Regions from separate parts of the Clostridium acetobutylicum ATCC 824 genome, predicted to be linked through region 1. Evidence: riboswitches for the same ligand, from Rfam matches in the RefSeq annotation. Region 1 holds a riboswitch; each other region holds the start of a gene.
What was found. A riboswitch is a leader RNA that binds a small molecule or an ion and turns the genes downstream of it on or off. The one in region 1 is predicted to bind thiamine pyrophosphate.
Positions count from the first base shown of each region.

Region 1 (10,971 bases):
GAGCTTTAAAGCAGGTTATTTGAATCAGCTCAAAAGCCAAGGTATAGAGTTTGATTATGGTTTTGGAAATGAAAAAACAGATGTAGAGGCATATTCTAATATTGGAATTGCTAAGAGTAACATATTTACAATTGGAAAGAATAGAGGAATAGATGGATCAGTTTCAATAGTAAGCTATACGGATTACTTGAAACAATTATCTGGAAATTAGAATAATAAGGTGATGCAATGTTTATAAAGCATCACCTTTTATATATGAATTATATATTATATAAGCCTTCTAGTGCATGGATAATGTGGATAATACAATCATTATATGGAGTTGGTATTTTATAAAGCTTTGCTAAATTTGCCACTGCACCATTTATATGATCGATTTCAGTTAACCTTTTATTAGAAACATCTTGATTCATAGAAGTAATTGCGTTAGGAAGATCCTCACGAATACATTTTTGAACTTTATCAATTACCTCTTTTTTATTAAAGAAAGTCCCGTCAGCAATAGCAACATCAACAGCTTCAGATAGTATGCTCTGTACAATTTCGCTTGCATCTTTACTTTTCTCAAGATATCCAACCTTACAATTTAAAATTGCTGTTGTAGAATTTAGAGCCATATTAATAAATAATTTGCTCCAAATAATTTCCTGAATGTTTTGGTAAACCTCGGTCTTTAAGGAGCAAGCTTTAAACTCATCTGATATACGTTTTATTATATTATCATTGTAAACAAGCATGCCTATATTTGTAATTCCTTCTTGGTTGTGAGAGACTTCTCCTGTCTCTAAAATTGAACAGCTGTGTTCTGTTGTTCCAATAAGTATATTTTCTTTTTTTATAAACTTTTCTAAATCTCTATCGTTTCCAGCACCATTTTGAAGTGTAATTACTAGTGTGGAATCGCTGAATAAGTTTAGATTATTCTTTAAGGCAGATGTTGTGTAAAGGTTTTTTACAAATATAATAACTAAATCCATAGGACCTAAGTTTGAAGAATCTGTAAAGGCAGATACTAAGAATTTTTCTTTTTTATTATTTTCTCTCTCATATATAATTAAACCATTTTCATTTATTGATTTAACTACTTTTTCATTAATATCAATCATATAGACATCATTTTTACGTGATAAATAAGCGCCATAAAGTCCGCCCATAGCACCAGCGCCAATTACTGCAACTTTCATAACATACACTCCTTATATAAAAATAACTTAATGATTTTAATTTTAATATATTACAGAAATTAAGTAAAATTGACTTTTTATTAATAATATCTACAGAATATTTTTAAATTTATATGATACAAAAAAATATTTTGTATTATATGCTATAATAAGCTTTGAATAATAACAAAGTGATATTAAGGAGAGGGAATATGAAACTTAATATAAAGGATGTAGTCTTAAATTATAATATTATAGGAGAAGGAGAGCCCATTATTATATTACACGGCTATTCTGTGGATCATACAATAATGTTTGGATGTATGGAAAACCTATTTTCAGATGAGAGTAGATATAAAAGAATATATGTGGATCTTCCTGGCATGGGCAAGTCAACTAGTTCGGATTCAATTAAAACTTCTGATAATATGCTTGATATAATACTGGAATTCATAATGAAGGTTACAAAGGGAGAAAATTTTTTACTTGTAGGAGAATCTTATGGAGGATATTTATCAAGAGGAGTAGTTTATAAGATTAGAGAAAAGGTTAATGGTCTTTTTCTTATTTGTCCTGCTATAATACCGGACTTTAATAAGAGGACAGTACCTGAACATGTTATTTTAGCTTATGATGAGAAATTAATGTCTAAACTCAATAAAGAGGAGGCAGAGGAGTTTAGTTCAATGTCAGTAGTGCAAAATGAGAAGATTTACCTTAGATTTAAGGAAGAGGTAATGTCTGGAATTAAACTAGGAAATCAAGATTTTTTAGAGAGATTACAGAGGGAGGGGTATGGATTTTCTTTTGATGTGGATAAGCTTCCACAAAAATTTGATAAGCCTACACTAATGTTGCTAGGAAAGCAAGATGCTAGTGTTGGATACAAGGATGCATGGAATATACTAGATAACTATCCTAGAGCGACCTTTGCAGTACTTGATATGGCAGGGCATAATCTTCAAATAGAGCAGGAAGACATATTTAATCTACTTGGTAAGGAGTGGATTTCAAGAACTTACAGAGAAAAAGATTATTAAGAATTTATTTTTTTAGGAAAGTTTTGTATTAATAAGTTATTGAGATTTTAGTATTATGTGAAAGTAAAGAAAACTAAGCTACACAATAATATTGTTTTGATATATAATTTATGAAGGGAAATCGTGGGGTATCAAATTATATGTGTTTAAAATAAAATTAAATCAAAGGTAGTAGAAATATACAACGATAGGAGGACATGCTATGTTAATAAGAGAGATAGAGAAGAAGGATAATGAGCAGGTTGAAACACTTATAAGGACTTGTTTAATAGAGTTTGGTGCTGATAAGCCGGGTTGCGCATGGACAGATCCTGATTTGGGCCGTTTTTATGAGATATATCAAGATAAAAAATCTAAGTATTGGGTTGTTGAGGAAGAAGGTAAGATAATAGCGGGCTGTGGCATAGGACCTCTAAATGGGGCTGAGAATGTATGTGAACTTCAAAAGATGTATTCATACAAGGAAGCAAGGGGAACTGGAATTGCAAAAGATTTGCTAGGTCTAGCTTTGGATTTTGCAAAAAAATACTATGACAAATGCTATCTTGAAACCTTTTCTAATATGACTGCGGCTAATAAATTCTATGTTAAAAATGGATTTAAGAAATTAGAAAAGCCTTTAATTGAAACAGATCACTACGCATGTGATGTTTGGTACATAAAGGAGTTGTAATCAAATAATTAGAAAGCAAAACAGTCTGTAATTGAAAAAGTAAGTGTGAAAATCAATTACAGACTGTTTTAATTAATTGTGAAATTTATATAAATTAAGAGAACATGTTCAATTTTTATAGGCTATATTTAAACATTATATTAAAGTATAGCCTTATTTTTTTCTATGTAATCAAGAGCCCATTGACGAAGGTTTTCTAGGATAGGAAGAAGGCTTTTTCCTGTATCAGTAAGAGAGTACTCTACTTTAGGTGGCACGGAAGCATATACAAATCTATTTATTAATCCTGTTTCTTCTAAGGATCTGAGCTGTTGAGTTAACATTTTTTGAGTTATTTTAGGAAGAGTTTTCATTAGCTCTCCAAATCTTAAGGTTCCTTTACCTAAGTGCCAAAGAATTAGAACCTTCCATTTTCCACCTATAATGTCTAAGGTAAGCTCCATGGAACATTGATATTCTGTGTCATTATATTTAATCATTGTATTATCCTCCAAAAGAAAATTTTCTGTAGTATGTAAGTGGTAACTATACTACTTTAAAGTGCGTACTTGTTAAATATTGCATTAATGCCTATTATTATAGCGTAAGTAATTTGGTTATACAAGAAAGGATGAATTATATGGAGTTAATTAAAGTAGATAGGCTAAAGTGCAAGAAGTGTGGAATTTGTGCAGCGGTATGTCCATCAATAGTTTTAGGTATGGAAGAAGATGGACCTAAAGAACTTAAAGGAACAAATTGTATAGAATGTGGACAATGTGTAGCAGTATGTCCTAGTGGAGCTATTGATAATGTAAAAACTTCTATTTCAAAACAAGAAGAATTAAAGGAATTTCCAGTAATAGATGAAAAACTGGCTGAGTTATTTTTAAGATCAAGAAGATCAATTAGGTGCTATAAAAACGTGCCTGTAGAAGATGATAAATTAGTTAAGCTAGTTAATATTGCGCATTTTGCCCCATCAGCCAGTAATAGCCAGAATATATCATATATTGTTGTGAAGGATAAGAAAATACTTAAAAAAGCAACGGAGTTTGTAATAGATTGGATGGAGGCACAAATAGATAACCCTTCACACTGGAGTTTTCCTAAACAAGTTAAGGACTATAGAGAAAAAGGAATTGATAAAATACTAAGAGATGCGCCAACGCTTATTTTAGGAGTTGCACCTAAGGAATTTAAAAATGGAAGAGAGAATACAATTTTCTCATTTTCGTATATGGAGCTTTTTGCTACAGCACTAGGTTTAGGAAGCTGTTTTGCTGGATTATTTGAAATGTGTGCTTTTGATAATTATGAGCCTCTTATTGATTTGTTTAAACTTCAAGAAAATATGGTAATAACAGGAGCTGTAATGGTGGGGTATCCTAAGTACAAATATAAAAGACTTGTAGATAGAAATGAGCTTAAGGTAAGTTTTATTAAATAAATATAGAATTTGTAGAAGTTTAATTTTATATCCATGACAAAAGTAATGCTTTTTCTATAAAATTCATTACCTAATTCAATGGTGATTAAACATAAATCCCTGTATAATGAATTTATAAAATAAAGGAGAGATATGGGTCATGGATATTTTAGAAATAAACGATGTAACTAAAAGATATAATGATAAATTAGCAATTGATAATGTAACTCTAAGTATAGAAGAGGGAGAAATATTTGGACTTTTAGGGCCCAATGGGGCTGGAAAATCAACTCTTATATCAATGATTTGTGGGCTAATAAAAAAGGATAAAGGAACTATAAGTATAGATGGAAATGATATAGATAAAGAAAAGATAAAAGCAAAAGCTTGTATTGGACTTGTTCCACAGGATATATGTCTTTATGAGGAGCTTTCTGGCATGGATAATTTAAAGTTTTGGGGAAGTATGTACAAACTTAAAGGAGCACTTCTTAAAGATAGAATAAAAGAAGTAATAGAGGCATCTGGACTTCAAGATAAAATAAGGGATAAGGTTAAAAATTATTCAGGTGGTATGAAAAGAAGGTTGAATATAGCGGCAGCTGTAATGCATCATCCGAGGCTAATAATAATGGATGAACCTACGGTGGGAATAGATCCTCAATCAAGAAATCATATACTTGAGTATACAAAGGAGTTAAATAAAAAGTTTAAAACTACTATTATTTACACTACTCATTATATGGAGGAAGCAGAACATTTATGTGATAAGCTTGCAATAATGGATGAAGGTAAAATAATAACTATTGGACAAAAGGAAGACATAAAGAAAATGGTTAATGATGAAGAAAATGCTAGAATATTTGTTGAAGGCTATGAAGAAGAAATGGACATACGATTAAAAAGCATTGAAGGTGTAAGAAGGGTAAAGTATTCTTCAAGGGAGCTTGATATTGTCATAAAGAATTCAGGTGATAGCTTAAATGCTGTAATTGAAGAATTAATCAAAATGGAAGTTAAGATAAAAAATATAAAGGTGAATTCTCCTAGTCTTGAAGATGTGTTTTTGAGCTTAACAGGTAAGAGGTTAAGAGATTAGGGGGATTGATTATGGTATTTAAAGCACTATTTATTAAGGATTTAAAGAAGTTTTTATCAGGCATAAAACTATACATATTTACACTTTTAATTTTTCCTATAGCTTTATCTATTTTATATGGAGCTATATATAAGAATCAGGTAAATCCAGAAGTAAAGTTACCCAAGATCAAAGTTGTTATCTTAAATAAGGATAAGGGAATTTATGCAAAGAAATTAGAGATGGTTTTTAAAAATTCAAGAGTTAAAAGTTTTATAGATGTAAAATATATAGACAACTTTAAAAGTATACAAGCTAAAATTGAGGATGGAAGTGTAAGCGCTGCAATAATAATTCCAGAGAACTTTTCAGATAGAATTGATGAAAACAAAAAAACTAACATAGAAATGATAAAATCACCAATAGCGGGAGAAAAAACTGAAGTGGTGTACGAGATTATAAATTCCTACTTAGATGTTTTAAATAATAACAGTGCAGTGGCAAAAACCTTAAAAGAAAATACCAATGATAAGAAAAGATTAGAAGAAGTAATGCCTAGATTATTGGTTAGAGTTGCTAAATTAAGTACAGACAACTATTCAACGACAACTAATTTTGAGCTTGAAAAAAAGATAACTGCAAGACAGTATTACGCAAGTGCAATGCTTGCATTTACGGGATTTTTTATAACATTAGTTACGGCAAGTATAATGACGCAGGAGATTAAAACGGGTACTATGAGTAGAATGATGTCTACTACTGTAAATTATTTTCAACTATTCATTGAGAAAATAGTATTTTGTTTTGTTATTACTATAGTCTTTATATGTGTTTATGTAGGTATAAGGTTTATGCTTGGAAATAATTTTGGAGGTAAAGGATTTGAAGTTTTTATAACAATTTTATTTCAGGCTTTTGCAATGACAGGATTAGCATCACTTCTTATGAGTATATTTAAGAAAACTAAAACTATGAATACTATTTGTATGCCGTTTATAATGCTTTATTCAGCTTTTGGAGGAGCATTTTATTATGTAGATGAAGCAGCAGTAAAATTTAAGTATATGAAGCTCACTCTAAATTATTGGATTACAGATGCTTATAATAAGATAGCACTTGGTTATAGTATCAAAAGTGTGTTTGTGAACTTAAGTATAATGTTCTTAGTTGGGCTACTTGGAATGGTTATAGGAACAGTAGTTGCTATTAGAAAAAGCAAGTGCTATGGAGGAATCTAATATGATATATATGGCATTTTTACATCTAAAGAGAATTTTAGTTCAGAATAAAAGAGGATTTATTATAACAATTTTATTTCCAACTATAGTTGTTAGCTTGGTAGCTTTTTTTTCTAACGGAGTGAGTTCAAATACAACAATAAATATTGCAGTTGTAAATAATGATACAGGAAAAGAAGGAAAGAAATTATTAAAAATATTAGACAAAAGTAATTTTTCTATACATGAAGTTTCTTATAAAGAGGGTGAAGTGGAAATAAAGAGAAATGCAGCATCAATTTGCGTAGTTATACCTAAGAATTTCACACAGAATATTAAAAGTGGGGAAAAGCCATCAATTAATATTGTAAAGGCTTTAAACAGTAACGTTGATACTGCTGTTCTTAATCAATTTAATTCATATATCGGGAAACAAATGGTTTTAAGTAAAGCTTTCAGTGAAACAAGAGCGTTTGGAATTAAGGTAAACCAAAATAAATTTAATAGAGAAATTAAAGATAACATGAAAAACACGTATGTAGAGGTAACTTCAAGGTATCTAAACAATGAAAGTACAAGACCGCTTTCTGGGATATTATCCACAAATCTAATCATAAATTTTCTGATGTATTCAATGATTTATATAGTTACAGATATATATGAACTTAAAAGGAAAAAAATACTTAAAAGGAGTATGTCTACACCTAATAAAAATTCGTCAATATTGATGTCAATATTACTTGCCATGTTTGGACTTTTATTTATACAATCTTCCATACTTGTATTTGTAACAAAAAATTTTCTTCACGTATATTTTGGAAAATCCATTATGGCTGTAATGCTAATTTTCGCGGTACTTAACTTGGTTGTATTAAGTGCAGGACTTGTTGTTGTAAGGTGGGCAAAAAGAGAAACTCATATATCATCTGTAGTGTCACTTACAGTAACTTTGACTTCTGCAGTGGGAGGAAGTTTTATACCGTTAGATAGTATACCTAATCTTCCAAGTGTAATGAAGAAGATAGCATACTTTACTCCTCAAAAATGGGCAGTAGAAGCACTGAATAAAATTTCTCTTGAAAACGTTGGAGTGCACAGTATTTTACCTCACATTGCAGTTTTAATTCTTTTTGCATTAGTTTTCTTTGTAATAGGAGCGGCGCAATTTAGAAGAACAATAAATGAATAGGGTGACAAAAGTAATGTCTACAAAACTAGACTCATGACTTAGTTCAATGGCACCATAATGAAATACTCTGTATAATGAAACCATAGGTTGAAGTTAAATGAAGGGGGAAAACATTATGGAAATGATACTTAATAAATTAGGATATAAGGAAAATGAAGAGATAAAATTTTTAAATAAGGGACCCTGCGGAGTATGGCTTATTTGGATAGGTATTATAATAATATTAGGAACTATGTTTGGAGGAGAAAATTGTGTGAATCCTGGTATATTTTCTATAGGATATGCTTTAGGAATGATTATTATATTTAGAACAGAATTTATAAAAAAATATTTATCTTACGGAAAAAATTCAAGCTTTCAAAGTAAAATGGCAAACATATCTATAATAGTAATGTTTGTGACTGCAGGAATTATTGGAGGAAGATACTTTGGAGAACAAAATTTTAGAATGATATGGCTTGCAGCTTTTTTAGCAACTGCTATTCACTTTGTACCTTTTTCAGTAGTTCATGGAAAACTTCTTTTAGTATTAGCATTTTTAGTAGGTGTCAATGCTATATATGGAATGATGCATATAGAAATAAGTTTTTATTACATAGGAATTATAGATGGAATATTAAAAATTGCATTTGGAATATTGATGGTTAAGTTTAGACAGCCATAGTAAAAATCAAAGGGGACAGATTCACTATTAACTGTCCCTTTTAATTATGTTTTAATTATTTGAGGTAGATATGGTGTATAGACGTTTCAATGGAATTATTGCTATTATCACAAGACAAATTATGCAATCAATGGATAAAAAGGAACCATTATATACTATAGAATATATAAGAGGAGATTGTCCTTTAGGAGCACTGCTAGCAAAGAAAACAACACCTGATATAACATGGAATAAAAATCTTATAAAAACAGCAGTAACAGTTCCTAAAAGTTTTTTATTTTTAAAATAGCCAGCAAAGCCTAAAGCCATATATGGTAGAGGATAATCGAAAAGTACCTGAATCGGATGAAGTAGATATGGTTCTAGCATAAGATCTATTATTCCAAATAGAAAGCCGGTTAAAAATCCTACTTCAGGACCATAAAAGAAGGCAATTAGTAGTATAGGAACCATGCTTCCTAAAGTAACACTTCCTCCTTGTGGTAATTTGTATATTTTAAATAAACTTAGAACAGTTGAAAGTGCCAAAACAACTCCAACTTGAGCTACTAATTTTGTAGTGAATTTTATTTTTTTTACCTTTAGTAAAACAGCTATTAATATTAAAACACCTACAAGAGTAGCTATAGCGGATGGACTTTGTGATATCGTCTTAATACTTTTAGAGAATGAAAAATTGTCCATAACAAAACCTCCTAAATTATATGTGGATTTAAGGTAAACAAAAAATAAAAAGCTGTAATCAACAGTAGAAAACAGATCAACTGCAAATTACAGCAAGTAATTCAAAATTCAAACTGCTTCCCTACGCTGGTATTATCCAGATCAGGTTAAGGGTTAACGTGACAAACTGTTTCTCAGCCTAAAGGCACCCCTAGCACATATATTTTTTATTTCATTATAGTACATACATGAGAAAAAGTAAATCTTAAGGTATTAAGTTCCATAAGATTTACTTTTTGAATTTATAGAGATTGTGTTTTTGATAAGACATTCTTTATATTAATTAATCTCTTATTGGATATAGGATGAACCAAGTATGGGTTTATATCACATAATGGAGTTATGACAAAAAGTCTTTCTGCCATTCTAGGATGGGGGATTGTGCAGTGAGGATCATAGGTAACTAAATCATCGTAAAGTAAAATATCAATATCTATGGTTCGAGGACCCCAATGTATTTTTCGTTCGCGTTTAAGCGACTTCTCTGTTTCAAGGAAAAAGTCCATAAGCTCATTTGGTGTCATTAAAGTTTTTACTTCAGCAGCGCAGTTTAAAAAATTATCTTGGTTTAGATATCCAACAGGTCTTGTAGTATAGAAGTTAGAAGTTTTTGTGATTTTGCATAAATAGTTGTCATCGATAATTTTAAGAGCATCTTTTAAATTTTGTGATTTATCTGCAATATTTGATCCAAGGCCTATATAAACTGTATGCCAACTTCGTTCTATTTCTACAGAAACATACTTTAAATGTTTTTTTACAGGAGCCCAAGGTTTTTTTAAAATTACTTTTACAGATTGAATTAAATCGTAATTTAGTAAAATAAACTCGGCTACTTTTTCAGCAGCAGTTTCAATTAAATCGAAATTTTCCCTCTGAAATTCTTCTTCTACTCTATCAGAGAGTTCAGCGTAATTTACTGTATCGCTCAAAGTTTTTGACAATCCAGGTTTTCTTAAATCTAAAGTAAGGTATAGAGATAATAAGAATTTTTGTCCTAATACTTTTTCTTCTCCTAGAACACCGTGGTTCGCAAATATTTCAAGATCTTCTATAGTTATTTTGTCCAATATAATCATCTCCTTATTATTGCATCAGCTACCATACAAGCTCGTTTATTTTCAAGAACGTCATGAACTCTAATAAAATCACAGCCTTTGACTACACCTATGACTGAAGTAGCAACTGTACCCTCAACTCTTTTGTTGGGAGGCAAATTTAAAATATTGCCTATCATTGATTTTCTAGAAGTGCCCAAAAGAATAGGGAAATTTAAAACATTTAATTTTTCTAAATTATTCATTAAAAGCAAATTTTGATTGAAGTCTTTTGCAAAACCTATTCCAGGATCTATCATTATATTTTCTGGTTTAACACCAGCATTTATTGCTATATCTATACTTTCTTTTAAATCATCTATAACATCTTGAAGAAAGTTACTATAATCGTTATTTTCTCTATTATGCATTAGACAACAAGGAACATCATATTTCGCAGCTACCTTAGCCATATATGTATCTTTTTTGAAACCCCATACATCATTTATAAGGTGCGCACCAGATTCTAATGCGGCCTCTGCAACTTCGCCCTTATAGGTATCTATAGAAATTGGAATATCAAATTCGTGCGATACGGCTTCTATTATTGGAATAACCCGTTCTAGTTCCTCATTTTTGTCAACAGAAGAGTGGTTTGGTCTTGTGGATTCACCACCGATATCAATTATATCAGCGCCATCTTCTATGAGCTTAGCTGCATGTTTTAAAGCATTGTCTAAATTATTAAATTTTCCTCCATCAGAAAAAGAATCAGGTGT
Region 1 is NC_003030.1:3,058,926-3,069,896, reverse strand. It holds gene CA_RS15115 (lipin/Ned1/Smp2 family protein) at 1-211, shown strand, start outside; gene CA_RS15110 (2-dehydropantoate 2-reductase) at 261-1,184, opposite strand; gene CA_RS15105 (alpha/beta fold hydrolase) at 1,376-2,203, shown strand; gene CA_RS15100 (GNAT family N-acetyltransferase) at 2,406-2,876, shown strand; gene CA_RS15095 (winged helix-turn-helix transcriptional regulator) at 3,017-3,355, opposite strand; gene CA_RS15090 (nitroreductase family protein) at 3,496-4,305, shown strand; gene CA_RS15085 (ABC transporter ATP-binding protein) at 4,445-5,383, shown strand; gene CA_RS15080 (ABC transporter permease) at 5,395-6,600, shown strand; gene CA_RS15075 (ABC transporter permease) at 6,602-7,768, shown strand; gene CA_RS15070 (DUF6609 family protein) at 7,884-8,432, shown strand; gene thiT (energy-coupled thiamine transporter ThiT) at 8,484-9,116, opposite strand; TPP riboswitch at 9,218-9,318, opposite strand; gene folK (2-amino-4-hydroxy-6-hydroxymethyldihydropteridine diphosphokinase) at 9,398-10,225, opposite strand; gene folP (dihydropteroate synthase) at 10,231-10,971, opposite strand, start outside.

Region 2 (10,971 bases), 180 kb from region 1:
AAATATAGATGCAATAATTGAAGAAAGTACATTAGTCAATGAAAATGTACTTGAAAACATACCTATGGGTATTATAGTGGTAGACATAAATTGCAATATAACTTCTATAAATGACTACGCTCTTAACATTATGGATAAAAACATTGAAAGTGTTATTGGTATGCCAGTATTAGATATTATTCCAACTTCAGATACTCCTCTTGTTATAAAAACTAAAGAGAAAAAGCTAGGAAAAACTCAACACATAAACAAACATATAGTAATATCTAACTGCTGCCCTATAATCTCAAACAATAATGTTATTGGCGCTTTATGTGTATTTCAAGATATTTCAGAGCTGGTAGGCATAAAAGAGCTTAACGAACGCTTTCAAAAAATACTAGAAACTTCCCATGATCTAATATGTTTTATCGACGAAAACAGAAAAATCTCTTACATAAATCCAACTTACGAAAAATGCCTTAACATTAAATCAGAGGATGTACTTGGAAAAGACCTTATGAAAATTTCACCTGATGGATATAGAATGAAAGTCTTCAACTCAAAAAAGCCTATTGAAAATGTAGTCTATACTAAAAATAATGTAGGTATCATATGTACAGTTGTGCCAATTTTTATAGGAGAAACCTTCAAAGGTGTAATCTCAATTTCTAAAGAAGCAGATGAGATTATAAAAATGGCAAAAGAGCTTGAAAAATCAGAGGAAGAACTTAATTACTATAAGGATGAGCTTAAAAGACACAATAAGCTTAGTGCTTCCTTTAATAATATAATAGGCAACAGCAGCTCTCTTAGAGATGTTCTTATAACAGCTGATAAGGCAGCAGATTCAACTTCTACAGTTTTGATAAGAGGCGAAAGTGGTACTGGTAAAGAACTTATCGCAAAAGCTATTCATAATGGAAGCCCAAGAAAGGACAAGCCATTTGTAAGAGTTAACTGTGCTGCAATACCTGAAAATTTAATAGAAAGTGAACTTTTTGGCTATGAAAAAGGTGCCTTTACAGGTGCTGTTAAGTCTAAACCTGGAAAATTCGCTATAGCAAATACAGGAACAATATTTCTCGATGAAATTGGTGATATACCTAAATCAATGCAGGTTAAACTTCTTAGAGTACTTCAAGAACGAGAATTTGAAAGCGTTGGTGGTATTGAAACCCAAAAGGTAGATGTTAGAATTATAGCCGCAACTAACAGAAACCTTGAAGAAATGCTTAAAACTGGTGAGTTTAGGGAAGATTTATACTATAGATTAAACGTACTTTCCATATTTCTTCCCCCTCTAAGGAAAAGAAAAGAAGATATAAATCTTTTAGTTGAGCACTTTATAAATAACATAAGTAAAAAACTCAATAAACCGGTAAAGAAAATTGAAGAAAGTTGTCTTTCATGTTTTATGAATTATAACTGGCCGGGAAATATAAGAGAACTTGAAAATATTATAGAAAGATCTATAAACATGTGCGACGATGGAGTAATAATGTTGAAGGACCTACCATTTTATATAACAAATATTGCTCCTCAAAACGACATTGTAAAGATTGATGATAATAGTCCACTTTTAAAATTAGAAGACTATGAAAAAATAATTTTAACTATCGCTATGAAAAAATATAAAAGCTACAATAAGGTTGGAAAAATTCTAGGAATAACTCATAGAACTGTATCTTTAAAATGTAAAAAGTATAATATAGATGTTCAATAGCTAATTACGGGGGTTTTGAAATTTTCAAACCCCCGTGATTATTGTTTATCCCATTATTCTTTCTTTTAAAACACTTTCTTCATTTCTATCAAAGACCTCTACATCCATGTATGCTCTGATAAAATTTCTTTCCTTTATGTCTTTTATTACATTTGCTACTCTAGATGAATCTTCATCAATAACTATAAATATCACAGGTACTTCTTCTATGATCTTTATAATCTTAAGAAATACTGTAGTTACAAATTTTTGCGAAATTGTGGTACTTATTTTGTCAACTGTCGTATCAATTGAATAATTATTACCATTAATACCTACATGATCTACTGACACAACTACTACTGTCATTTTATACTTATCTAAAAGAAATCTCCTCAAAGAATTTTTAGTATCATTTTGTTCTAATATATTATTATCACCCATAGTAATTGACGAGAAGTAACTTCTCTACTATACTCCTTTCAAGGTTTCCTGTAACTATTTCACCACTGAGTATTTTATTCGTGCACAAATTTATCCAGGTAACTTTTTCTTCCTATTTCATAAAGATTATTTCCAACGGTATCAATTATAACTACTGCAGGAAATTTTATTACTTTAAGCTTTCTTATAGCCTCAGATCCTAAATCACTGTAAGCTATAATTTTAGATTCCACTATAGATTTTGAAATAAGTGCAGCTGCTCCCCCTACTGCTCCAAAATACACTGCCTTATTTTTAATAATAGATTCAACAACCTCCTTTGACCTTGCTCCTTTACCTATCATGCCCTTTAAACCCATATCAAGAAGCCTTGGAGCAAATGCATCCATTCTACCACTAGTTGTAGGACCAGCAGATCCTATTACCTTCCCTGGTTTTGCAGGTGTTGGCCCAGCATAGTATATAATCTGATTTTGAATATCAATAGGAAGATCTTTTCCCTCGTTTAGAAGTTCTATAAGTCTCTTATGCGCTGCATCTCTTGCTGTATAAATGTATCCACTTATAAGCACTCTATCCCCAGCTCTTAAATCTTGTATTTCTTCTTGTCTAATTGGAGAAGTTATTAATTTTTCCATAATAAAAGCCTCCCTAAATTTCTTCGCTTTTATGACGAGTTACATGACAACTAATATTTACAGCAACCGGAAGACCTGCTATATGTGTTGGATAGGTTTCTATATTTACGCCAATAGCGGTAGTTCTTCCTCCAAATCCTTGAGGTCCTATTCCAAGCTTATTTATTTTGTATAGCATTTCTTCTTCTATTTCTTTATAAAACTCGTCTTCATTATGTACATCTATAGGCCTTATAAGTGCTTTTTTAGCTAAAAACGCGGCTTTCTCAAAAGTACCTCCAATGCCAACTCCAACCACCATAGGTGGGCATGGATTAGGTCCAGCCTCTTCAACAGTATCCAAAATAAATTTTTTTACACCTTCAATTCCCTCTGCAGGCTTAAGCATCTTTATTTTACTCATATTTTCAGAGCCAAACCCCTTTGGTGCTAATGTTACCTTTATTTTATCACCTTTAACTATATTATAATGTATTATTGCTGGAGTATTGTCATTGGTATTTACCCTTCTTAAAGGATCTTTAACTACCGACTTTCTTAAATAACCTTCGTTATATCCTTGTCTTACACCTTCATTTACAGCGTCCTCAATTAACTCTCCTATTACATGAACCTCTTGTCCTATATCCAAAAAAACACATGCCATACCAGTATCCTGACATATTGGTACATTTTCGTCATAAGATATATCGATATTTTCTTTTATATTATTTAGCACATCTTTTGCTATATCCCATTCTTCTTCTTCATAATACTTATTTATTTTTTCTTTTATATCTTGTGGTAAATAATAGTTCGTCTCTATGCATAATTTCTTTACCACTTCTGTTATTACTTTTGAATCTATTTCTCGCATATACAACACCTTCTCAAATTTTATTATACCCATAAGATAAAACAAAATAAAGACATATCAAGCCTTTATTTTGAAATAGTACATATTCTATTTATTAAAAAATTCATTTAATGATTGTTCAATAGTATCTGCTAACTTTTGCTGATAGCCTCCATCTTTGAGCTTAGCAGCTTCATCGGGATTAGAAAGAAATCCACATTCTATAATAACAGACGGAACTTCTCCGCTATTTCTTAATACTCTGTAATCATTAATTGAAACCTTTTCTTTTCGTTTATTATTTTTATTAAGGTTTTCTTTAAAATTACTCTGAAGTATACCTGCTAGTTTTTTACTTGCATCATTGTTAGCATACCAAACCTGCGCTCCATTGTACTGCGACTGCGGAAACATGTTTAGATGAATGCTTAAAAAAACATCACACTTTGAAGTACTCTTAAGTTTGCATCTGTTATTTAAATCCTCTTCTTTTTTCTTTCTTATGGTACTAGTATTTTCGGAATAAAGTCCTTTATCTTCTTCTCTTGTCATAACAACCTTATATTTTTTTTCAAGGTTTTTCTTAAGTTTTAATCCTATTGCAAGGTTTATATCCTTTTCCAAAGTACCATCCTTTAAATTAGCACCGCCATCAATACCTCCATGCCCTGGATCTATCAGTATAATTTTTTTTCCCGTTTTTGCATTTACATTGTTAGGCATTACTGAAAATACAAAAGTTACAGCTATAAAAACGCTGAAAACTTTTATAAACACCTTAAAAAAATTATCTCTTTTTAACATACTATTATCTCCTTAACACTGTTTAATTTTATATATATTTTTGGCAAAAAAACTAAAAATATTCGCTTTAAAACTAAAATGTTAAGGAGTTTCGTATATTTTAATATGCATTTAACATTGCATAGATTGATATTAACTTCTATGTACTATAATATTATCAAGTTATCTTATAAAAAGTGCTAATAATGCTGCAATACCCGCACATACTGGCATAGTTATAATCCATGCTATAAGAATATCCTTTGCAACCATCCATCTTACTGAGGATATTCTTTTAGATGCGGCAACACCCATTATTGATGTTGAAATTATTTGTGTTGTACTTACTGGAGCATGGAACATGGTAGCTGAAAATATTACAGCGGCTGCACCTGTTTCTGCAGCAAATCCATTTACAGGCGCTAATTTAGCCATATTCATACCCATAGTTTTTATAATTCTATAGCCTCCAAAGGATGTACCAAATGCCATTGCAATTGCACATGCTGCTTTAACCCATGCCGGCACAGTAAAGGAGCTAAGAAGACCAGAACTCATAAGTGCCATTGTTATTACACCCATTGATTTTTGTGCATCATTTCCACCATGATTTAAAGCCATAAGCATAGCTGATACAATTTGTGCTTTAGAGAATACTCTGCTTACAAATGCGGGTTTAGAGCGATGAAATAGCCACTCAATTAATATCATAAATATATATCCAACAACAAAACCTATTACAGGTGATAAAAATAACCAAAGTACTATTTTATTAAAGAATCCAATCCAATTTACAACACCAAAGCTAGTCTTATACATTACTGCTGCACCAATAAGTCCACCTATAAGTGCATGAGAAGAGCTACTTGGTATTCCCAAATACCATGTAATTAAGTTCCATATAATCGCTGCAATAAGTGCAACTATTATAACACTAGGTACTATTTTAGAAGGATCTATTATACCATCTCCAACAGTTTTAGCTACCTTATCACTCATGAATGCTCCTAAAAAATTCAAAATAGCAGACATAATAACTGCAGATTTCATGCTTAAAACTCTTGTTGAAACTGATGTTGCTATAGCGTTAGCACTATCGTGAAAACCATTAAGAAAATCGAATGATATAGCCAAAATTACAATAATAATTGTTATAAGCACAGCAGAATTAAGCATTCTTCATAGCAACTCCTTCTATAACATTAGCTAATGTTTCGCATGCATCTAAAGTTCTTTCCATATATTGATATATCTCTCTCCACTTTATTACATGAAGAAAATCTTTCGGATCAGTGTATTCTGTGAATAAGATTCTTACTGCTCTTCTGAAATTCAAGTCCCCTTCTTCTTCTATTTTATTTAAATTTACTATACATTCCTGCAATTTTTTACTTTTTTTCATGTTCTTAAATTCAGTCATTAAGGTTATAATTTCTTCAGCTGCTTTAACAACTAATTCTGCAAGAAATTTAGCTTCTTCTGTAGTGTTATGAACATCAAACATTACAAATCTACTGCTACTTGCTTCCATAAGGTCAATAATATCATCCATAAGTGTAGCGACACTGTAAATATCTTCTCTGTCAAATGGGGTTACAAAAGTTTTATTTAATTCGTTTATAATATTATGCTGCTGATGATCGCCTTTGTGTTCCATATCTTTTATAACTTTCAATTTGTTCTCGCTATCTTCTGGATTATTTACATAATCTCTAAATAATAAAGAAGTTTCATAGATAGTATTTGAGTTTTCAATAAAAAGGTCAAAAAATTTATCATCTTTTGGGGATAAACTAAACATAATACTCCTCCTACAATATTTATATTTTTTATTTAGTAATTTAAACATTATAACCTAAAGCTTTAATCTCATTTTTAACCCCTATAAACCAACAACATAACCCATAATATTATATCATACTGCAATAAAATATAGAAGATAAAATAATCATCCTATTATTTACTTATGTAATCACTATATATATATATTACTAAATTAACAAAAAGGTGGAATTACCACCTCTCCTTTTAATCTTTGAATTTCACCAATTTTTTAGTTTATAGGTATGTTCAAGAGGACCTGAACCCTTTCCTAAATCAAGTCCTGCTCTAAGTGCCCCTGTCAAATATTCTTTTGCATTTTTAATACTTTCGCTAATACTTATGCCCTGTGCTAAATTACAAGCAATAGCCGACGATAGAGTACACCCTGTTCCATGTGTATTAGGATTATCTATTTTCTCTAATTTAAACCACTCAATATATCCATTTTTATAAAATAAATCAGTTGCATTATCCACTAAGTGCCCACCTTTAATTAAAATTCCTACATTAATTTTTTCAGAAATTTTCTTTGCTGCTCTTACCATATCCTGTTCACTTTTAATTTTAAAGCCGCAGAGCACTTCAGCTTCAGGTATATTTGGAGTTATTAAAGTTCCAAGCGGCAAAAGACATGTTATAAGTTTTTCCATAGCTTGATCAGATAATAGTTTGCTTCCACTAGTAGCTACCATAACAGGATCAATTACTATATTTTCTGCTTTATATTCCCTAAGCTTTTTTACTATAACATTAATGATTTCACCACTAGATACCATCCCTATCTTTACTGCATCTGGACAAATATCAGTAAATATGCACTCAAGCTGTTTTTCAACAAATTCTGGAGTCGCTTCCATGATTCCATAAACTCCTGTTGTATTTTGTGCAGTTAATGCTGTAATGGCACTCATTGCATACATTTTATGTGCTGTAATGGTCTTGATGTCAGCTTGAATACCTGCTCCACCACTACAGTCTGAACCCGCAATAGTTAATATCTTTTTAATCAACTTCAAAACCTCATTTCCTTACATAATTTTAATAGCTTTCATACCTTGCAGCATCATCTAATTTATCACCATCTAAATTAAAAACTTCATCGATAATATAATTTCTGTAAGAAGAATTGCCATCCCTTTTAGACAGTCTGTTATATGCAAGCTCTCCACAAATCCCCATAGCACAAACCGAAGCTAAGGTTGCTTCTAATGGACTATCAACATTCGCACTTATATATGCTGCTGTCATTGCGCTTAACATGCAACCTGTACCAGTAATTTTACTCATATTAGGATTACCATTCCTTACAACATACGCCTTGCTTTCATTAGCTATAATATCAATGGCTCCTGTAATTGCAATCACAGCACCCGTTTTTTTAGAAAATCCTTTAGCAAAATTAATTACATTATCTAATGTATCATCTTTTACTTTATCATTGACATCAGCATCTACACCTTTAGTTATACCTTGACCCAAGGCAAGTACCTTTATCTCAGAGATATTTCCACGAATAACAGTGAATTTAACCTCCTCAAGCAATTTTAAAGCAGTTTGACGTCTAAGTTTTGAAGCACCCACTCCCACAGGATCTAAAATAACTGGATGCTTTAACTTATTCGCCATTTTTCCAGCTTTAAGCATTGACTCAATAGTATTTTCATTAAGAGTACCTATATTAATATTAAGCCCTCTGCAAATGGATGTAATCTCCTCTACCTCCCCAATATCATCTGCCATAATCGGTGAAGCCCCGCAGGCAAGAAGAATATTTGCACAATCATTAACAGTAACATAATTTGTTATATTATGTATCAAAGGATTTGTCCCTCTCACATTTTCAAGTCTTTCCTTAAGCATTTTTCATCCCTCCAAAAATTGTATTTTTAATATATAAATTACTTTTCCTTAAAATAAAAAAGAGAATACCCTTTGGCATTCTCTCCAGTAAATCAAGTAACCTATTTCCTACGTTGGCATTATCCAAATCAGGTATATGGATCGAAGTTCAATTACTTCCTCTCAGCCTGAAAACAAGCTCCCCTGAAAAATATTAAGTTATACCTATTTAATTAAATAAAAGGATGCTGCTAGTGATAACAACATCCTTTTAACATTTCCCACAACTTTTGAAACACTACAAATTGTAAGCTTTCTATTAATCCATATGTAATATAGACTATCTCTTTGAGAATTGTGGTGCTCTTCTTGCCTTTTTAAGACCGTATTTCTTTCTTTCCTTCATTCTTGGATCTCTTGTTAAGAATCCTGCTTTTTTAAGTTCACCTTTTAAAGTTTCATCAGCCTTTAATAAAGCTCTTGAAATTCCGTGTCTTATAGCTCCTGCCTGGCCTGTGAATCCACCACCATGTACATTAACTAAAACATCGAATTTTCCTTTAGTTCCTGTAAGATTTAAAGGTTGATTAACTATAAATCTTAAAGTTTCAAGTCCAAAATAATCTTCTGCACTTCTCTTATTTATTACAACTTTACCTTCACCAGGTACAAGTCTAACTCTAGCTACTGCTTCTTTTCTTCTTCCTGTTCCCATATATTGTACTTTTGCCATTTTAAATCCTCCTTCCGGCGTTTAATTAATATTTCAACTCTAAAACTTCAGGTTTTTGAGCTTCATTATTATGCTCTTCGCCTTTATATACTTTTAATTTCTTAATCATTTTTCTTCCTAATACACCGCTTGGAAGCATTCTTCTAACTGCTTCATAGAATACGAAGTCAGCTTTCTTAGCAATTGCATCTTTATATGACATTTCCTTTAATCCACCTGGATATAAAGTATGGTGTCTAAACATTTTTTGATCTGCTTTTTTTCCTGTTAAAAGAACTTTTTCTGCATTTAAAACTATTACGTAATCTCCAGTATCAACATTTGGAGTGTATATTGGCTTATTTTTTCCTCTTAAAATTGAAGCTATTTGACTTGCAGCTCTTCCAAGTGGCTTACCTGCAACATCAATAACATACCATTTTCTTTCGATTTCCTGTGGTTTCGCTAAGTACGATTTCATGGTTTTTCCTCCTTCAACAAATCTGTTTCTATTCTACGAGTTTCTTCTATGTCTAAGATCCGGGGCTAGTGGATCTTTTAATCATTTAACAAACATTTAAATTATACTATAACCTGGCAGTCATGTCAATAATCACGCTCACTATAATATAATTTAATACATAACTTTTTCAAGACATAACCCCTTAGCTGGAACGACTCTTCCTGCTTTTGTCCTATCCTTTGATTCTACAATAGTTTTCACATTTAGAGGAGTTATCTTTTCTTCTCCTACTTCTAAAAGTGTTCCTACTATTATTCTCACCATATTGTACAAAAAACCATCACCCGTAACATAAAAAATTACTTTATTCTCATCCTCTACGATTCTGGCTTCATATATGGTTCTAATATTAGACTTAACTTTACTGCCCGTGCTCTTAAATGATGTGAAGTCATGAGTTCCCAAAATATATTTAGTTGCCTCACGCATAAGATCACAATTTAATTTATGCCCATATTGATAAACATAATTTCTGTCAATAGCTGCTCTTTGTAGTCTATTTAAAATGGTGTAGCTATAAGTTTTTCCTTTGTTATCAAAACGTGAATGAAAATCCATTGGTACTTCCTCAGAATTGAGAGCTACTATATCATCTGGCAATACTGAATTTAGTACGAGATAAAACTTCTCAGGCGGTATAACTGTGTTTGTCTTAAAATTGCATGTATAGGCTTTTGCGTGAACTCCAGAGTCAGTTCTGCTACAACCAATAACATCAATTTTCTCTCCTGTTATTTCACCTATTATTTTCTCTACCTCTTCTTGAACAGTAACAACATTCTTTTGCTTTTGCCATCCACAATAGTTAGTACCATCATATTCTAATGTCAATTTAACATTTTTCATAATAACACCTATTTATAAGTAATTGCTTAAAACTGAAACTCCAACTAAAACTACACTGAAAAATACTGCTACACAATCCCGTGAGGTAAATTTTAACTGCTTCATTCTTGTTCTTCCTTCTCCGCCTCTATAGCATCTTGATTCCATTGCCATTGCAAGCTCATCTGCTCTTCTAAATGAGCTTATAAATAAAGGTACAAGTATAGGTATAAGACTTTTGGCTTTCTTTATTATGTTTCCAGAATCAATGTCTGCACCTCTTGCCATTTGTGCCTTCATTATTTTATCCGTTTCATCTATTAAAGTAGGTATAAATCTGAGAGCTATTGTCATCATCATTGCAAATTCATGTGCTGGAAGTCCTATTTTTGAAAATGGGGTCAACAATTTCTCAATTCCATCTGTGAGCTCAATTGGTGAGGTCGTGTATGTAAGCATAGACGTACCTATTATGAGAAATATTAATCTTATAGACATAAATGCTGCTAAAACGAGCCCTTCCTTGTATATATGTATAAAGCTCCAATGAAATAAGGGTGCCGCAGCTCCTGGTGTCATAAAGATATTTAATGCCCCAGTAAATATTATAAGCAATAATATAGGCTTTAAGCTTTTATAGATATATTTCATTTTAATACCAGATATAAAAATTATAAAAAGCGTAAAAGCTGTTATAAAAATATATCCTTTAAATTTATCTATTAAAAACAAATTAACTATATAAACAAGAGACAGTAAAATTTTTGTTCTAGGATCCAGTTTATGAATGAATGATTTTCCAGGTATATACTGTCCTATCGTTATATCCTTAATCATCTCTTAGCACTCTCCAATACTCTAAGA
Region 2 is NC_003030.1:3,241,801-3,252,771, forward strand. It holds gene CA_RS15865 (sigma 54-interacting transcriptional regulator) at 1-1,705, shown strand, start outside; gene CA_RS15870 (citrate lyase holo-[acyl-carrier protein] synthase) at 1,751-2,128, opposite strand; gene CA_RS15875 (Fe-S-containing hydro-lyase) at 2,203-2,766, opposite strand; gene CA_RS15880 (fumarate hydratase) at 2,780-3,622, opposite strand; gene cwlD (N-acetylmuramoyl-L-alanine amidase CwlD) at 3,710-4,405, opposite strand; gene CA_RS15890 (inorganic phosphate transporter) at 4,568-5,560, opposite strand; gene CA_RS15895 (DUF47 domain-containing protein) at 5,553-6,185, opposite strand; gene thiD (bifunctional hydroxymethylpyrimidine kinase/phosphomethylpyrimidine kinase) at 6,427-7,215, opposite strand; gene thiM (hydroxyethylthiazole kinase) at 7,247-8,068, opposite strand; TPP riboswitch at 8,157-8,263, opposite strand; gene rpsI (30S ribosomal protein S9) at 8,388-8,780, opposite strand; gene rplM (50S ribosomal protein L13) at 8,806-9,240, opposite strand; gene truA (tRNA pseudouridine(38-40) synthase TruA) at 9,394-10,128, opposite strand; gene CA_RS15925 (energy-coupling factor transporter transmembrane component T family protein) at 10,141-10,944, opposite strand; gene CA_RS15930 (energy-coupling factor transporter ATPase) at 10,941-10,971, opposite strand, start outside.
Region 2: linked by a shared signal. The riboswitch ahead of thiM (hydroxyethylthiazole kinase) and the one ahead of thiT (energy-coupled thiamine transporter ThiT) in region 1 are both predicted to bind thiamine pyrophosphate.

Region 3 (10,971 bases), 1.5 Mb from region 1:
ATCTCAGGCGCATATTTTCTTAGTATTTTTGCACTTTCTTCAGGATGCTTAGCAGCATATTGATATCCTTTTTTAGTAGCAAGCATGAATTTTTTAGCCTTAGCTGGATTTTCCTTTAATATTTTATTATTTGTTATTATTACAGGTGTATAGTAATCAAGAGCAGGATCTAAATCTTTAACTGCCACATAATCTAAATCAATACCTTTTAACTTAGCTTCAATTCCTGTCCAACCTTCAAATATCCACGCAAAATCAACATTCTTTTTCGTAGCTGCAAAATAATCATCGTTTCCTATATTAACTATTTTTAGTTTACTAAAATCTGCACCATTTTTCTCCATGATAGCTTTGATTACTGCTTCTTCTGAAGGTGAACCCCATCCTCCATAAACTTTTCCTTCTGCATCTTTAATTGATTTAATATTTTTGCTTTTAGGTGCTGCAAAACCAGAAGTATTATGCTGTAAAACAGCTGCAATGGTCTTAATTGGAAGTGGAGTTTTACCAGTTAACGCATAAGTTACATCCTCCTGATAGCTTACTCCAAAATCCCCCTTATTAGTTGCAATAAGGTCTGTAACACTTCCGCTTGAAGGCTGCTGAATTTTCACATCCAGACCCTCTTCTTTATAGTAGCCTTTATCTAATGCAACATACATTCCCGTATGGTTTGTATTTGGCGTCCAATCTAATATTACAGTTGTCTTATCCAATTTATTACTGCTTGAACTTCCATTAGATGTACATCCCGTTATAATCGCTGATGTCATAATAACCGCTGATATTAATGATAATATTTTTTTCTTTTTCACCTGAATCTCTCCTTATTTCCAATGAATTATTCTTTTTCCAATGAAATCTACAATATATATTAATACTATACTTATAATTACAATAACAACAATTGAGGCAAATACCTTATCAAGTGCATAGGCATTTTTAGCCCTTACCATATAAACGCCTATTCCTCCATCTCCTCCTAACCATTCACCTATTACTGCTGCCATAATCATGTAGGTGCAGGCTATTTTAATCCCAGAAAACAAATTTACCATAGCAGAAGGAAGTTTTAAATGATAAAAAATCTGAATTCTAGATGCCTTCATGCTCCTAAACAAATTTATATAATCCTTGTCAATCTTTTCAAAACCATCTATAAGACTTATTACTATAGGAAAAAAACATGTTATCACAACAACTATTATCTTAGGAAGCGGTCCAAAACCAAACCATATTATAAATAGTGGTGCAATAGCTATAGTTGGTATAGTTTGTGATATAACAATGATTGGATAAAGTGCTTTTCTAACAATCTGAAAACTATCCATTATAATAGCAAGTATAAAAGCGAAAATTATAGCAATAAAAAAACCTACAAGAGATTCATAAATTGTCACCTTTGTATTTTGCATTATAGTACCGAATTCACTAATTAATGTTAAGCATATATCCTTAGGTGATGGGATTACATACTCAGGTATTTTTCTAAAATCCACTATAAGCTGCCATAATATAATTACAGCAATTAGAGCAGCCACAGGATATACTTTATTCTTTATATTTTCCCACTTTTTCATTCATAGTCACGCCTTCAGCTTTATAATCAATCTTTACAACGGATGCAACTCTTTCTGAGCCCTCTTTAACACAAATTTCCTGTGCTTTTTTTACTATTTCAAGAAGTGTATCTAAATCACCCTCCATAGTAGTTTCCATAGGTCCAATTATATATTTTACACCTGAAGCCTTTATGTACTCTATTACCTTGTCAACTACCTCATAAAGTCTTTTTTCCTCAACAACAGGGAGTACCTGCAAACTCACATTAACAACTGGTTTCATAACGTTATTCCCTCTTTCCTTATTAGTGTTTTAAAATTATTTTCTATAACGCCTTTTACTTCCTCCTCCTGAATATTTTTTATTTTAGAGATTTCCTTTACTACATTTTTGATAACGTTTGGGTACCCATAATCTCCATTAACCCATTCAAGTGAGGTTGGACCATCTGTTTCTGTTAAAATTTTATCTATCGGAAGCAGCTGAACAATTTCCTTTGAGAGCTTAGAATATCCAATGTCCACACTTATAGTAAAATAGCAGCCATAGTCTAAAAGCTTTTTTAGAGTGTCCTTATCACCACTATACCAGTGAATTATAGGTGTTTTAAGTTCATACTTCTTTATATAGTTATATATTTCACTTTCTGCACCCTTCGTATGTATATTAGTTATTTTATTGTACTTTTTAGCTTCTTCTAGAAAATAAGTGAACACCCTTTTCATATGAGGATATTTTTCTTTTTCCTTAACCCATACGTAATCAAGGCCTATTTCTCCTATTATTTTGCTCTCTCTTATATACTCATCAAAACATTCAAGATTCTTAAAGTTTTCATGAGCTCTAGAAGGATGAATACCAAAACAAGGAATAATGTTTTTATTTTTCAAAGCTAGACTCTTTGTAAACTTGTAGCTTTTAGTGTCCATAGAACATCCAAGCGTTATTATATTGTCATTTTTTATAATGTCCAAAGCCTTATTTAATTTTTCTTGTTCCTCAAAAAAATCCAAATGGTTATGCGCATCTATAAACATTCCTTCTCCTTAATTTTGAAAAAAATAAAAGCACTACGAATATAGTGCTTTAAGTAATCATTTAAAAAGCTTTCCTTCGTCAGAATTAACCGAATCAGGTTCAAAGGGTTAAAGTTTTTTAACTTCTCTCAGCCAAAAGGCACCCCTAGCACTAAAATACATATGAAATTTTAATAACATATTTATGCTACCACTTATTTTTTCAAATGTAAATAGTTTTTTAATTTTATGTATATTTTCTTCTTTATTTAGATTTACCAATATCTTTTCTATAGTAAATACCGTCGAATTTAATTCTTTCTATATCTGTGTAAGCTTTTTTTATAGCCTCATCTAAAGTAATTCCTCTAGCTGAAGCGCATAGAACTCTTCCACCAGATGTCTTGTAAACTCCATTCTCTAATTTAACACCTGCACAAAATACTTTATCCCCTGCATCATCTATTCCACTTATTTCATAACCAGTACTATAATTTTTAGGATATCCTTTTGAAGCTGCTACAACACAGCATGCATTTCCATCGTACCACTCTATATCAAAATCAGAAAGTTTTTTATCCATTGCTGCATTTATTAAGTCAACAAAGTCGCTTTTCATAAGATATAAAACTACTTGTGTTTCTGGATCTCCAAGTCTTACATTGTACTCAAGAAGATACACACCCTTTTTAGTTATCATAAGCCCAAAAAATATTATTCCAGTAAAGTCCATTCTCTCTTCTTGAATTCCAATTAAAGTAGGCTTTAGAATTTCTTCTTCAAAGCTTTTAAGTACTTCTTCAGTACAATATGGATTTGGAGATATAGCTCCCATACCACCTGTATTTGGCCCTTTGTTACCATCAAAAATCTGTTTGTGATCCTTTGAGGATACAAAAGGAATTATTGCTTTTCCATCTGTAATTGATAAAATTGATGCTTCTACACCTTCTAGATATTCTTCAATTACAACCTTTTTCCCCGATCCTTTAAACACATCTTTAACCATAAAAGCTTTTATAGTCTCTTCCGCTAATTTATAATCCTCACAGATTACAACGCCTTTACCTGCTGCTAATCCATCCGCCTTTATAACTATAGGATAAGTACATTTTTTTAAATATTCTAGAGATTCCTCAGAATTTTCAAAAACCGCATATTCAGCTGTTTTTACATTATATTTTTTCATAAAGTCCTTAGAAAAAGACTTGCTTCCCTCAAGCTGTGCCCCTACCTTGCCAGGCCCAAATATTTTAAGTCCCTTTTCCTTAAACTCATTAACTATTCCATCTACAAGAGGAGCTTCTGGACCTACTACTGTTAAGTCTATATTATTTTTACTAGCAAATTCTATAAGCTCTTCTGTTTTCTCTAAGTTCACATTCTCACATTTATTTTCTTTAGCTGTTCCACCATTTCCAGGTGCACAATATATTCTCTCAACACTTTTATTTTGTGCCATTTTCCATGCCATAGCATGCTCTCTTCCCCCTGAACCTATGAGTAAAATCTTCATAACAAACCTCCAAATAATAAATTTAATGATATGTACACTATTAAAAATGACAAGTTTCAAGTGATAAGCTATAGTGGATTGATTTCTACAGCTCACCCTTTATCACTTGCCACTTTATTATGTTTACTATATGAAAAACAGATGTTAAAACTAACTTAATTAATCTATTTTTCATACTTAGAATTTCCTCTTAAATTGAATTTACAAGCATTTTAAAAGGAAATTCTATAACTTATAGACTAATGTTTAAAATGTCTTATACCTGTCATAACCATTGAAATTCCATATTTATTGCAGCCATCAATGGATTCCTGATCTCTTATAGAACCACCAGGTTGAATTATAGCTTTAATTCCATTTTTATGTGCCTCTTCTACTATATCGCCAAATGGGAAAAATGCGTCTGATGCAAGAACTGCTGCTCCTTTTCCTCTCTCCATAGCATCCTTAGCTGGCCAAATTCTGTTTACTTGACCTCCTCCAATTCCAACTGCTGCTCCATTTTTAACAACAACTATAGCATTGGATTTTACGTATTTTACTACCTTCATTCCAAAAATCATATCTCTCATTTCTTCATCTGTTGGTTTCTTATCTGTAACTACTTCCATTTTTTCAGTAAGTTTGTTATCTGCACTTTGAACAAGCATTGCACCATCTACCTTTGCAAGCTCGAAATTATCTGAAGGTTTTTCATTAGCTTTTATTACTCTAAGGTTTTTCTTAGATTTTAAAACTTCAAGTGCATCCGCTGTAAAGTCAGGTGCTATAACTATTTCAAGGAATATTTTAACCATTTCTTCTGCTGCAGGCTTATCTATAACTTTATTTAAAGCAACTATCCCTCCAAAAATCGAAGTATCATCACACTCAAAAGCTTTTTTATAAGCATCTAAAGGATTTTCTCCAATAGCAACGCCGCATGGACTATTGTGTTTTAAAGCACAGCATACAGTTTCATCGAATTCATTTACAACTTTCCAAGCTATATCCATATCTTTTATGTTATTATAAGAAAGTTCTTTTCCATTAAGTTGTTCAAAACCCTTCATTGCTCCATCTCCAAAAGCTGCCTCATAAAAAGCTGCTGTTTGATGAGGGTTTTCTCCATATCTTAAATCCATTTTCTTTTTGTAAGGTACGGCTAAGTACTCAGGATATTCATCTTCAAGAAGGAATCTACTGATTGCACCATCATAAGCCGACATTAAATTAAATACCTTACCAGCTAATCTTTTCTTTGTATTATAAGCTACTTCCCCGGTTTTTTCAATTTGATCTATTACATCATCATAATCATTTACATCTGTTAATACAACAACATCTTGAAAATTTTTAGCAGCTGCTCTTATCATAGTTGGACCACCGATATCTATAAATTCAACTTTCTCTTCAAAGCTTATGTTCTCTTTAACCTTGTCAAAGAAAGGATACAAATTAACAACTACCATATCAATTGGTGTTATTCCTTTATTCTTTATAGTGTCCATATGTTCTTTATTATCTCTTATTGCTAGAATTCCACCATGTATTTTAGGATGAAGTGTTTTTACTCTTCCATCAAGTATTTCATCAAAACCTGTAACCTCTGAAACCTCTATTACGGGAATACCATTTTCCTTAAGATGCTTATAGGTTCCACCTGTTGAAAGTATTTCTACACCTTTTTCATTTAAAAATTTTGCTAGCTTTAAAATCCCATTTTTATTAAATACGCTTATAAGTGCTCTTTTTATCATAATAAGTATTTTAACTTTTAAGAAAAAGCTAAAATAACTTCACTTCCTTTCCTTATTTAATAACTTTTACATGTCTTCCTTCTATTTGAACTTTTCCTTCTGATAATACCTTTACTGCCTCCGGAAGAAGCTTATGTTCTGCCTCTAAAACTCTTTTTTGAAGTGTATCTGGTGTATCAGTTGCGAGAACCTCTACCGCACTTTGAAGAATTATCGGTCCACTGTCTGTTCCTTCATCTACAAAATGAACAGTACAACCTGAAATTTTAACTCCGTACTCTATAGCTTTTTCATGAACCTTCATGCCATACATTCCATTTCCACAAAACGCTGGTATAAGGGAAGGATGTATATTTATTATCCTATTTTTAAATTTATTTAGCAAATCACCTTTTAGTATTGAAAGAAAACCCGCAAGGACTATTAAATCCACCTTTTTATAAAGCAATTTTAATACCTCATCACATACAGTTCCCTTATATTCTTTTCTATCAAAGGTATAACTTTTTATACCATGTTTCTTTGCTCTTTCTATTGCAAAAGCCCCTTTTTTATCGCTTATGACAGCCTCGATTATACAATTTTTTATATATCCTTCTTCAATGGCATCAATTATAGATTGAAGGTCTGTTCCGCCCCCTGACACGAGAACAGCTATTTTATACATACTCCACTACCTCCAGCTTTTACGTATCCAATTTCATATGCCTTTTCTCCAGATTCTTTAAGTGATGCTATTATTCCATCTTTATCTTCCTTTGCAGCACAAATGACAAAACCAATACCCATGTTAAACGTATTAAACGCGTGATTTTCATCTACCCCAAGTGACATTATATGCTTAAATATTTCTGGAATCTCAAGACTTTCCTTATTTATAACTGCTGTGAAGTCTCCTTTGAACATTCTTGGTATATTCTCATAAAAACCGCCCCCAGTTATATGAGCCATACCCTTTACATCAAAGCTTTCTAATACCTTCAATACAGGTTTTACATATATTTTTGTAGGAGTTAGTAAAACTTCTCCTATCTTCTTTCCATTAAATTCTTCATTAAAATCAGTTATTAGCTTCCTTACAAGTGAATATCCATTGCTGTGTATTCCAGAAGATGCTATACCAATAAGTACATTTCCATCTTCTATTTTACTTCCATCAATTATTTTATCCTTATCTACAAGTCCAACTGCAAAACCAGCTAAATCATATTCTCCTTCTTTATAGAAGCCTGGCATTTCTGCTGTTTCTCCACCAATAAGAGCACAACCTGCCTGGCTACAGCCTTCAGAAACTCCCTTAACTAAATCCGATGCAACTTCTGCTTCAAGCTTACCACAGGCTATATAATCTAAGAAAAACACTGGCTTTGCACCATGGCATAAAATATCATTAACACACATAGCTGTACAGTCTATTCCAACAGTATCATATTTTTTAGTAGCAAATGCAACTGCAAGCTTTGTACCAACACCATCTGTTCCAGATACTAAAACTGGATTCTTATATCCGCTTCCTATTTCAAACATTCCAGCAAAGCTTCCAAGATTATTTATAACTCCTGGAATAAAGGTTTTAGACGCATAATCTTTCATAAGCTTTACAGATTTGTATCCTTCTTCAATATTTACTCCACTATCCTTATATGTTACCATTTGTACACAACCTTTCAAAAATTTTAAGTTTCAAGTCTATCCTTATCAGCCTCAACTGGTGCTGACACTGGATATACACCATTAAAGCATCCAAGACAAAATTTTTTATCTTTTCCAAGGGTTTTTAAAAGAGCGTCTATACTTAAATATCCCAAACTATCTGCTCCTATAAAATCTCTTATTTCTTCAACTGTTTTATGTGCACCAATGAGGTCTTTTCTATAAGGAGTATCTATTCCAAAGTAGCATGGAAATTTTACTATAGGTGAAGACACCCTAAAATGTACTTCTTTTGCTCCAGCTTTACGTATAATATCCACAAGTCTCTTGCTTGTAGTTCCTCTAACTATGGAGTCATCTATTAAAACAACTCTTTTTCCCTCTATTATTGACTTCACAGGATTCAGCTTAACAGATACAGCTTTTTCCCTAAGTTCCTGTGTTGGAGCTATAAAGGTTCTACCTATGTATTTATTTTTTATCAGCCCCAAAGTATACGGTATCCCAGAAGCTCTAGCGTAACCAATTGCCGCTGGTATTCCTGAATCAGGTACTCCAATTACTATGTCTGCCTCTACAGGAGAATCCTTAAATAATTGTTCTCCAGCAAGTTCTCTTGATTTATTTACATCTATTCCATCTATTACACTGTCAGGTCTAGCAAAATAAATATATTCAAAAGCACAGGTTTCGCACTTTGTTTTTTCTGCAAAATTTATACTTCTAAGTCCGTCCTTATCAACTATTACTATTTCTCCAGGATTTACATCTCTAACAAACTCAGCACCTACAGTATCCAGTGCACAACTTTCAGAACAAATTATATAGCTATCATCAATTTTCCCAATACAAAGTGGTCTTATACCATTTGGATCTCTAACTCCTATTAATTTATCCTTTGTGAGAATTACAATAGCGTATGAACCTTTGATTGCTTGAATTGCATCCACAACTGCTTTCTCTATTCCCTTTTTAGCAGCTCTAGCTATAAGATTCAAGATAACTTCAGTATCAATGGAAGTTTGGAACATAGTGCCGCCATCCTGTAGAAGTTCTCTTATAACATCAGCATTAACTAGGTTACCATTATGAGCAATAGCAATAGACCCTAATTTAAAATTACTCATTATAGGCTGAGCATTGTTTGCATTACTTCCACCTGTTGTCGAGTATCTAACATGACCTATGGCAGAGCTTCCAACCAATGAATCTATAATTTCAGGATTGAACACATCTGCTACAAGCCCCATATTTTTATAAACACAAAGTTCTTTTCCATTGGATACAGCAATGCCTGCACTCTCCTGTCCCCTGTGTTGAAGAGCATATAAACCGTAGTAAGTTAGTCTAGAAGCATCTATATCTTTATTTGAAAAAATTCCAAATACACCGCATTCTTCTTTGAACTTATCCATATCTTCATTTTCAGCTGCGCACTGTTCTTTTATCATACCTATCTCCTTCTCTTTACTTTTTTAAAGATAAATAATTTAAATTGCAGTAGGTTAAATATAGGCTATAGTACTCTACTTAGCACAATAGCCTGATAAAATAGTTATTTTCCTGTTATTCTATTAAGTATTTCAACATAGGCTTCTTTTACATTACCCATATCTCTTCTAAATCTATCTTTATCTAATTTTTCATTTGTTTTTTCATCCCATAATCTGCAAGTGTCCGGTGATATTTCATCAGCAAGTAAAACTTCACCATTATATCTTCCAAATTCAATTTTAAAATCTATTAACTTTATTCCTTGCTTATGGAAGAACTCTTTAAGTACATCATTTACTGTCTTAGTTGCAGCATAGATTTTATCTAATTCTTCAAAAGTAGTTGCTCCTATAGCAACAGCGTGAGTATCATTTATAAGAGGATCTCCCAAAGCATCATCTTTATAAGATAATTCAAAAACTGTTGTCTTAAGCTCATAGCCTTCTTCAAGTCCAAGTCTTTTTGCCATACTTCCTGCTGCCACATTTCTAACTATTACTTCAAGAGGTACTATCTCAACCTTCTTACAAAGCTGTTCTCTATCGCTTAATTTCTTTTCAAAATGAGTTTTAACACCGTGTTTTTCTAACAATTCAAAAAGCATTGAAGTTATGTTATTATTAAGAACTCCCTTATCCTCTATTTGTCCTTTTTTTTCTCCATTAAATGCTGTAGCATCATCTTTATAATATATAACAACCTTTTCTGGGTCCTCTGTAGAATATACCTTCTTAGCTTTTCCTTCATACATCATTTCTTTTTTTTCCATTTTATAATTGCACTCCTTCTTCATTATCCTTTATAAAATTCTCTTTCATTTCTTGTCTGAATTTAACAAGCTTTTCTTTAATTTCAGGATATTTAATCGAAAGTATTTGGGCTGCAAGCATTCCTGCATTATAACTATTGTTGATACCTACGGTTGCAACCGGTATGTTTTTGGGCATTTGAACTATTGAAAACAAAGAATCAAGTCCGTCAATTGCCGCATTTATAGGAACTCCTATAACTGGAAGTGTAGTTTGAGAAGCTATAACTCCTGGAAGGTGAGCTGCTAGACCAGCACCTGCAATTATGCATTCAAATCCATCATTTTCAAGGCTCTTAATAACTTCACTTAATTTTTCTGGTACTCTGTGAGCCGATAATACATAAGCTTTGTATTCAACTCCAAATTCTTTAAGCGCAGTAGCTGCACCCTTCATTTTTTCAGTGTCTGATTTGCTTCCAAATATAATAGCAACTTTCATTGAACTGCCTCCTACTTAGAATTTGATTTATGAATTTTCTTCGTCAATGTAACTTTATGTTAGCATAATATTTTTCACAAGTCAATAACATTATACCATTTTATTTTTATAATGTTCGTATTGTCACTGTAAAATAAAGCTTTTATTTAATTAATGTTCGTGTTATTATGTTTATATTTGGATAACCTTTAATTTGATGTTAAACCTAATTTCTTATATAAAAAAGAGACATACTATAAAGACTTTTGTAATCTTTATGCATATCTCTTTTATTTATTCTCTAAAAGCTACTCGTGCATAAAATAAGCAAAAGGATCAAACTGTTGTGTAGCTACTAAACTTCTTATATGAACACTTCCGCTTTGATTATCAGCAACATAAGCTAAGGTATGATCGTCAGGATTTACCCAATCTAAAAACACATAAGTATGTGTAGGGCATGTATAGTCATCATCAACAGTAAAACATATACTTCCTGGCGTCAGCAAATCATAATCAATTTGTCTTGACCATCCAAGAGAAGCTAAAAAGTTCGTATAAACTCCTGTATTACACATGTCTGTAGGAACATTTATTCCTACCATTCTTAAGGCAGTGCTTGAAAAGTACACACAGTTATTACTTGTAATCCCCCCATGCAGCTGTATTGCCTTTTCATTTGTGCTCTGTATATTACAAGAAGGTCGCAGATATTCAGATAATTTATAATTTGTGGAGTTAAAAATTGAAGCTGTCACATT
Region 3 is NC_003030.1:1,533,559-1,544,529, reverse strand. It holds gene CA_RS07360 (ABC transporter substrate-binding protein) at 1-815, opposite strand, end outside; gene CA_RS07355 (ABC transporter permease) at 828-1,580, opposite strand; gene CA_RS07350 (thiamine-binding protein) at 1,552-1,845, opposite strand; gene CA_RS07345 (TatD family hydrolase) at 1,842-2,600, opposite strand; TPP riboswitch at 2,655-2,757, opposite strand; gene purD (phosphoribosylamine--glycine ligase) at 2,845-4,095, opposite strand; gene purH (bifunctional phosphoribosylaminoimidazolecarboxamide formyltransferase/IMP cyclohydrolase) at 4,335-5,834, opposite strand; gene purN (phosphoribosylglycinamide formyltransferase) at 5,887-6,501, opposite strand; gene purM (phosphoribosylformylglycinamidine cyclo-ligase) at 6,489-7,487, opposite strand; gene purF (amidophosphoribosyltransferase) at 7,511-8,938, opposite strand; gene purC (phosphoribosylaminoimidazolesuccinocarboxamide synthase) at 9,043-9,750, opposite strand; gene purE (5-(carboxyamino)imidazole ribonucleotide mutase) at 9,752-10,231, opposite strand; gene CA_RS07305 (Ig-like domain-containing protein) at 10,519-10,971, opposite strand, start outside.
Region 3: linked by a shared signal. The riboswitch ahead of CA_RS07345 (TatD family hydrolase) and the one ahead of thiT (energy-coupled thiamine transporter ThiT) in region 1 are both predicted to bind thiamine pyrophosphate.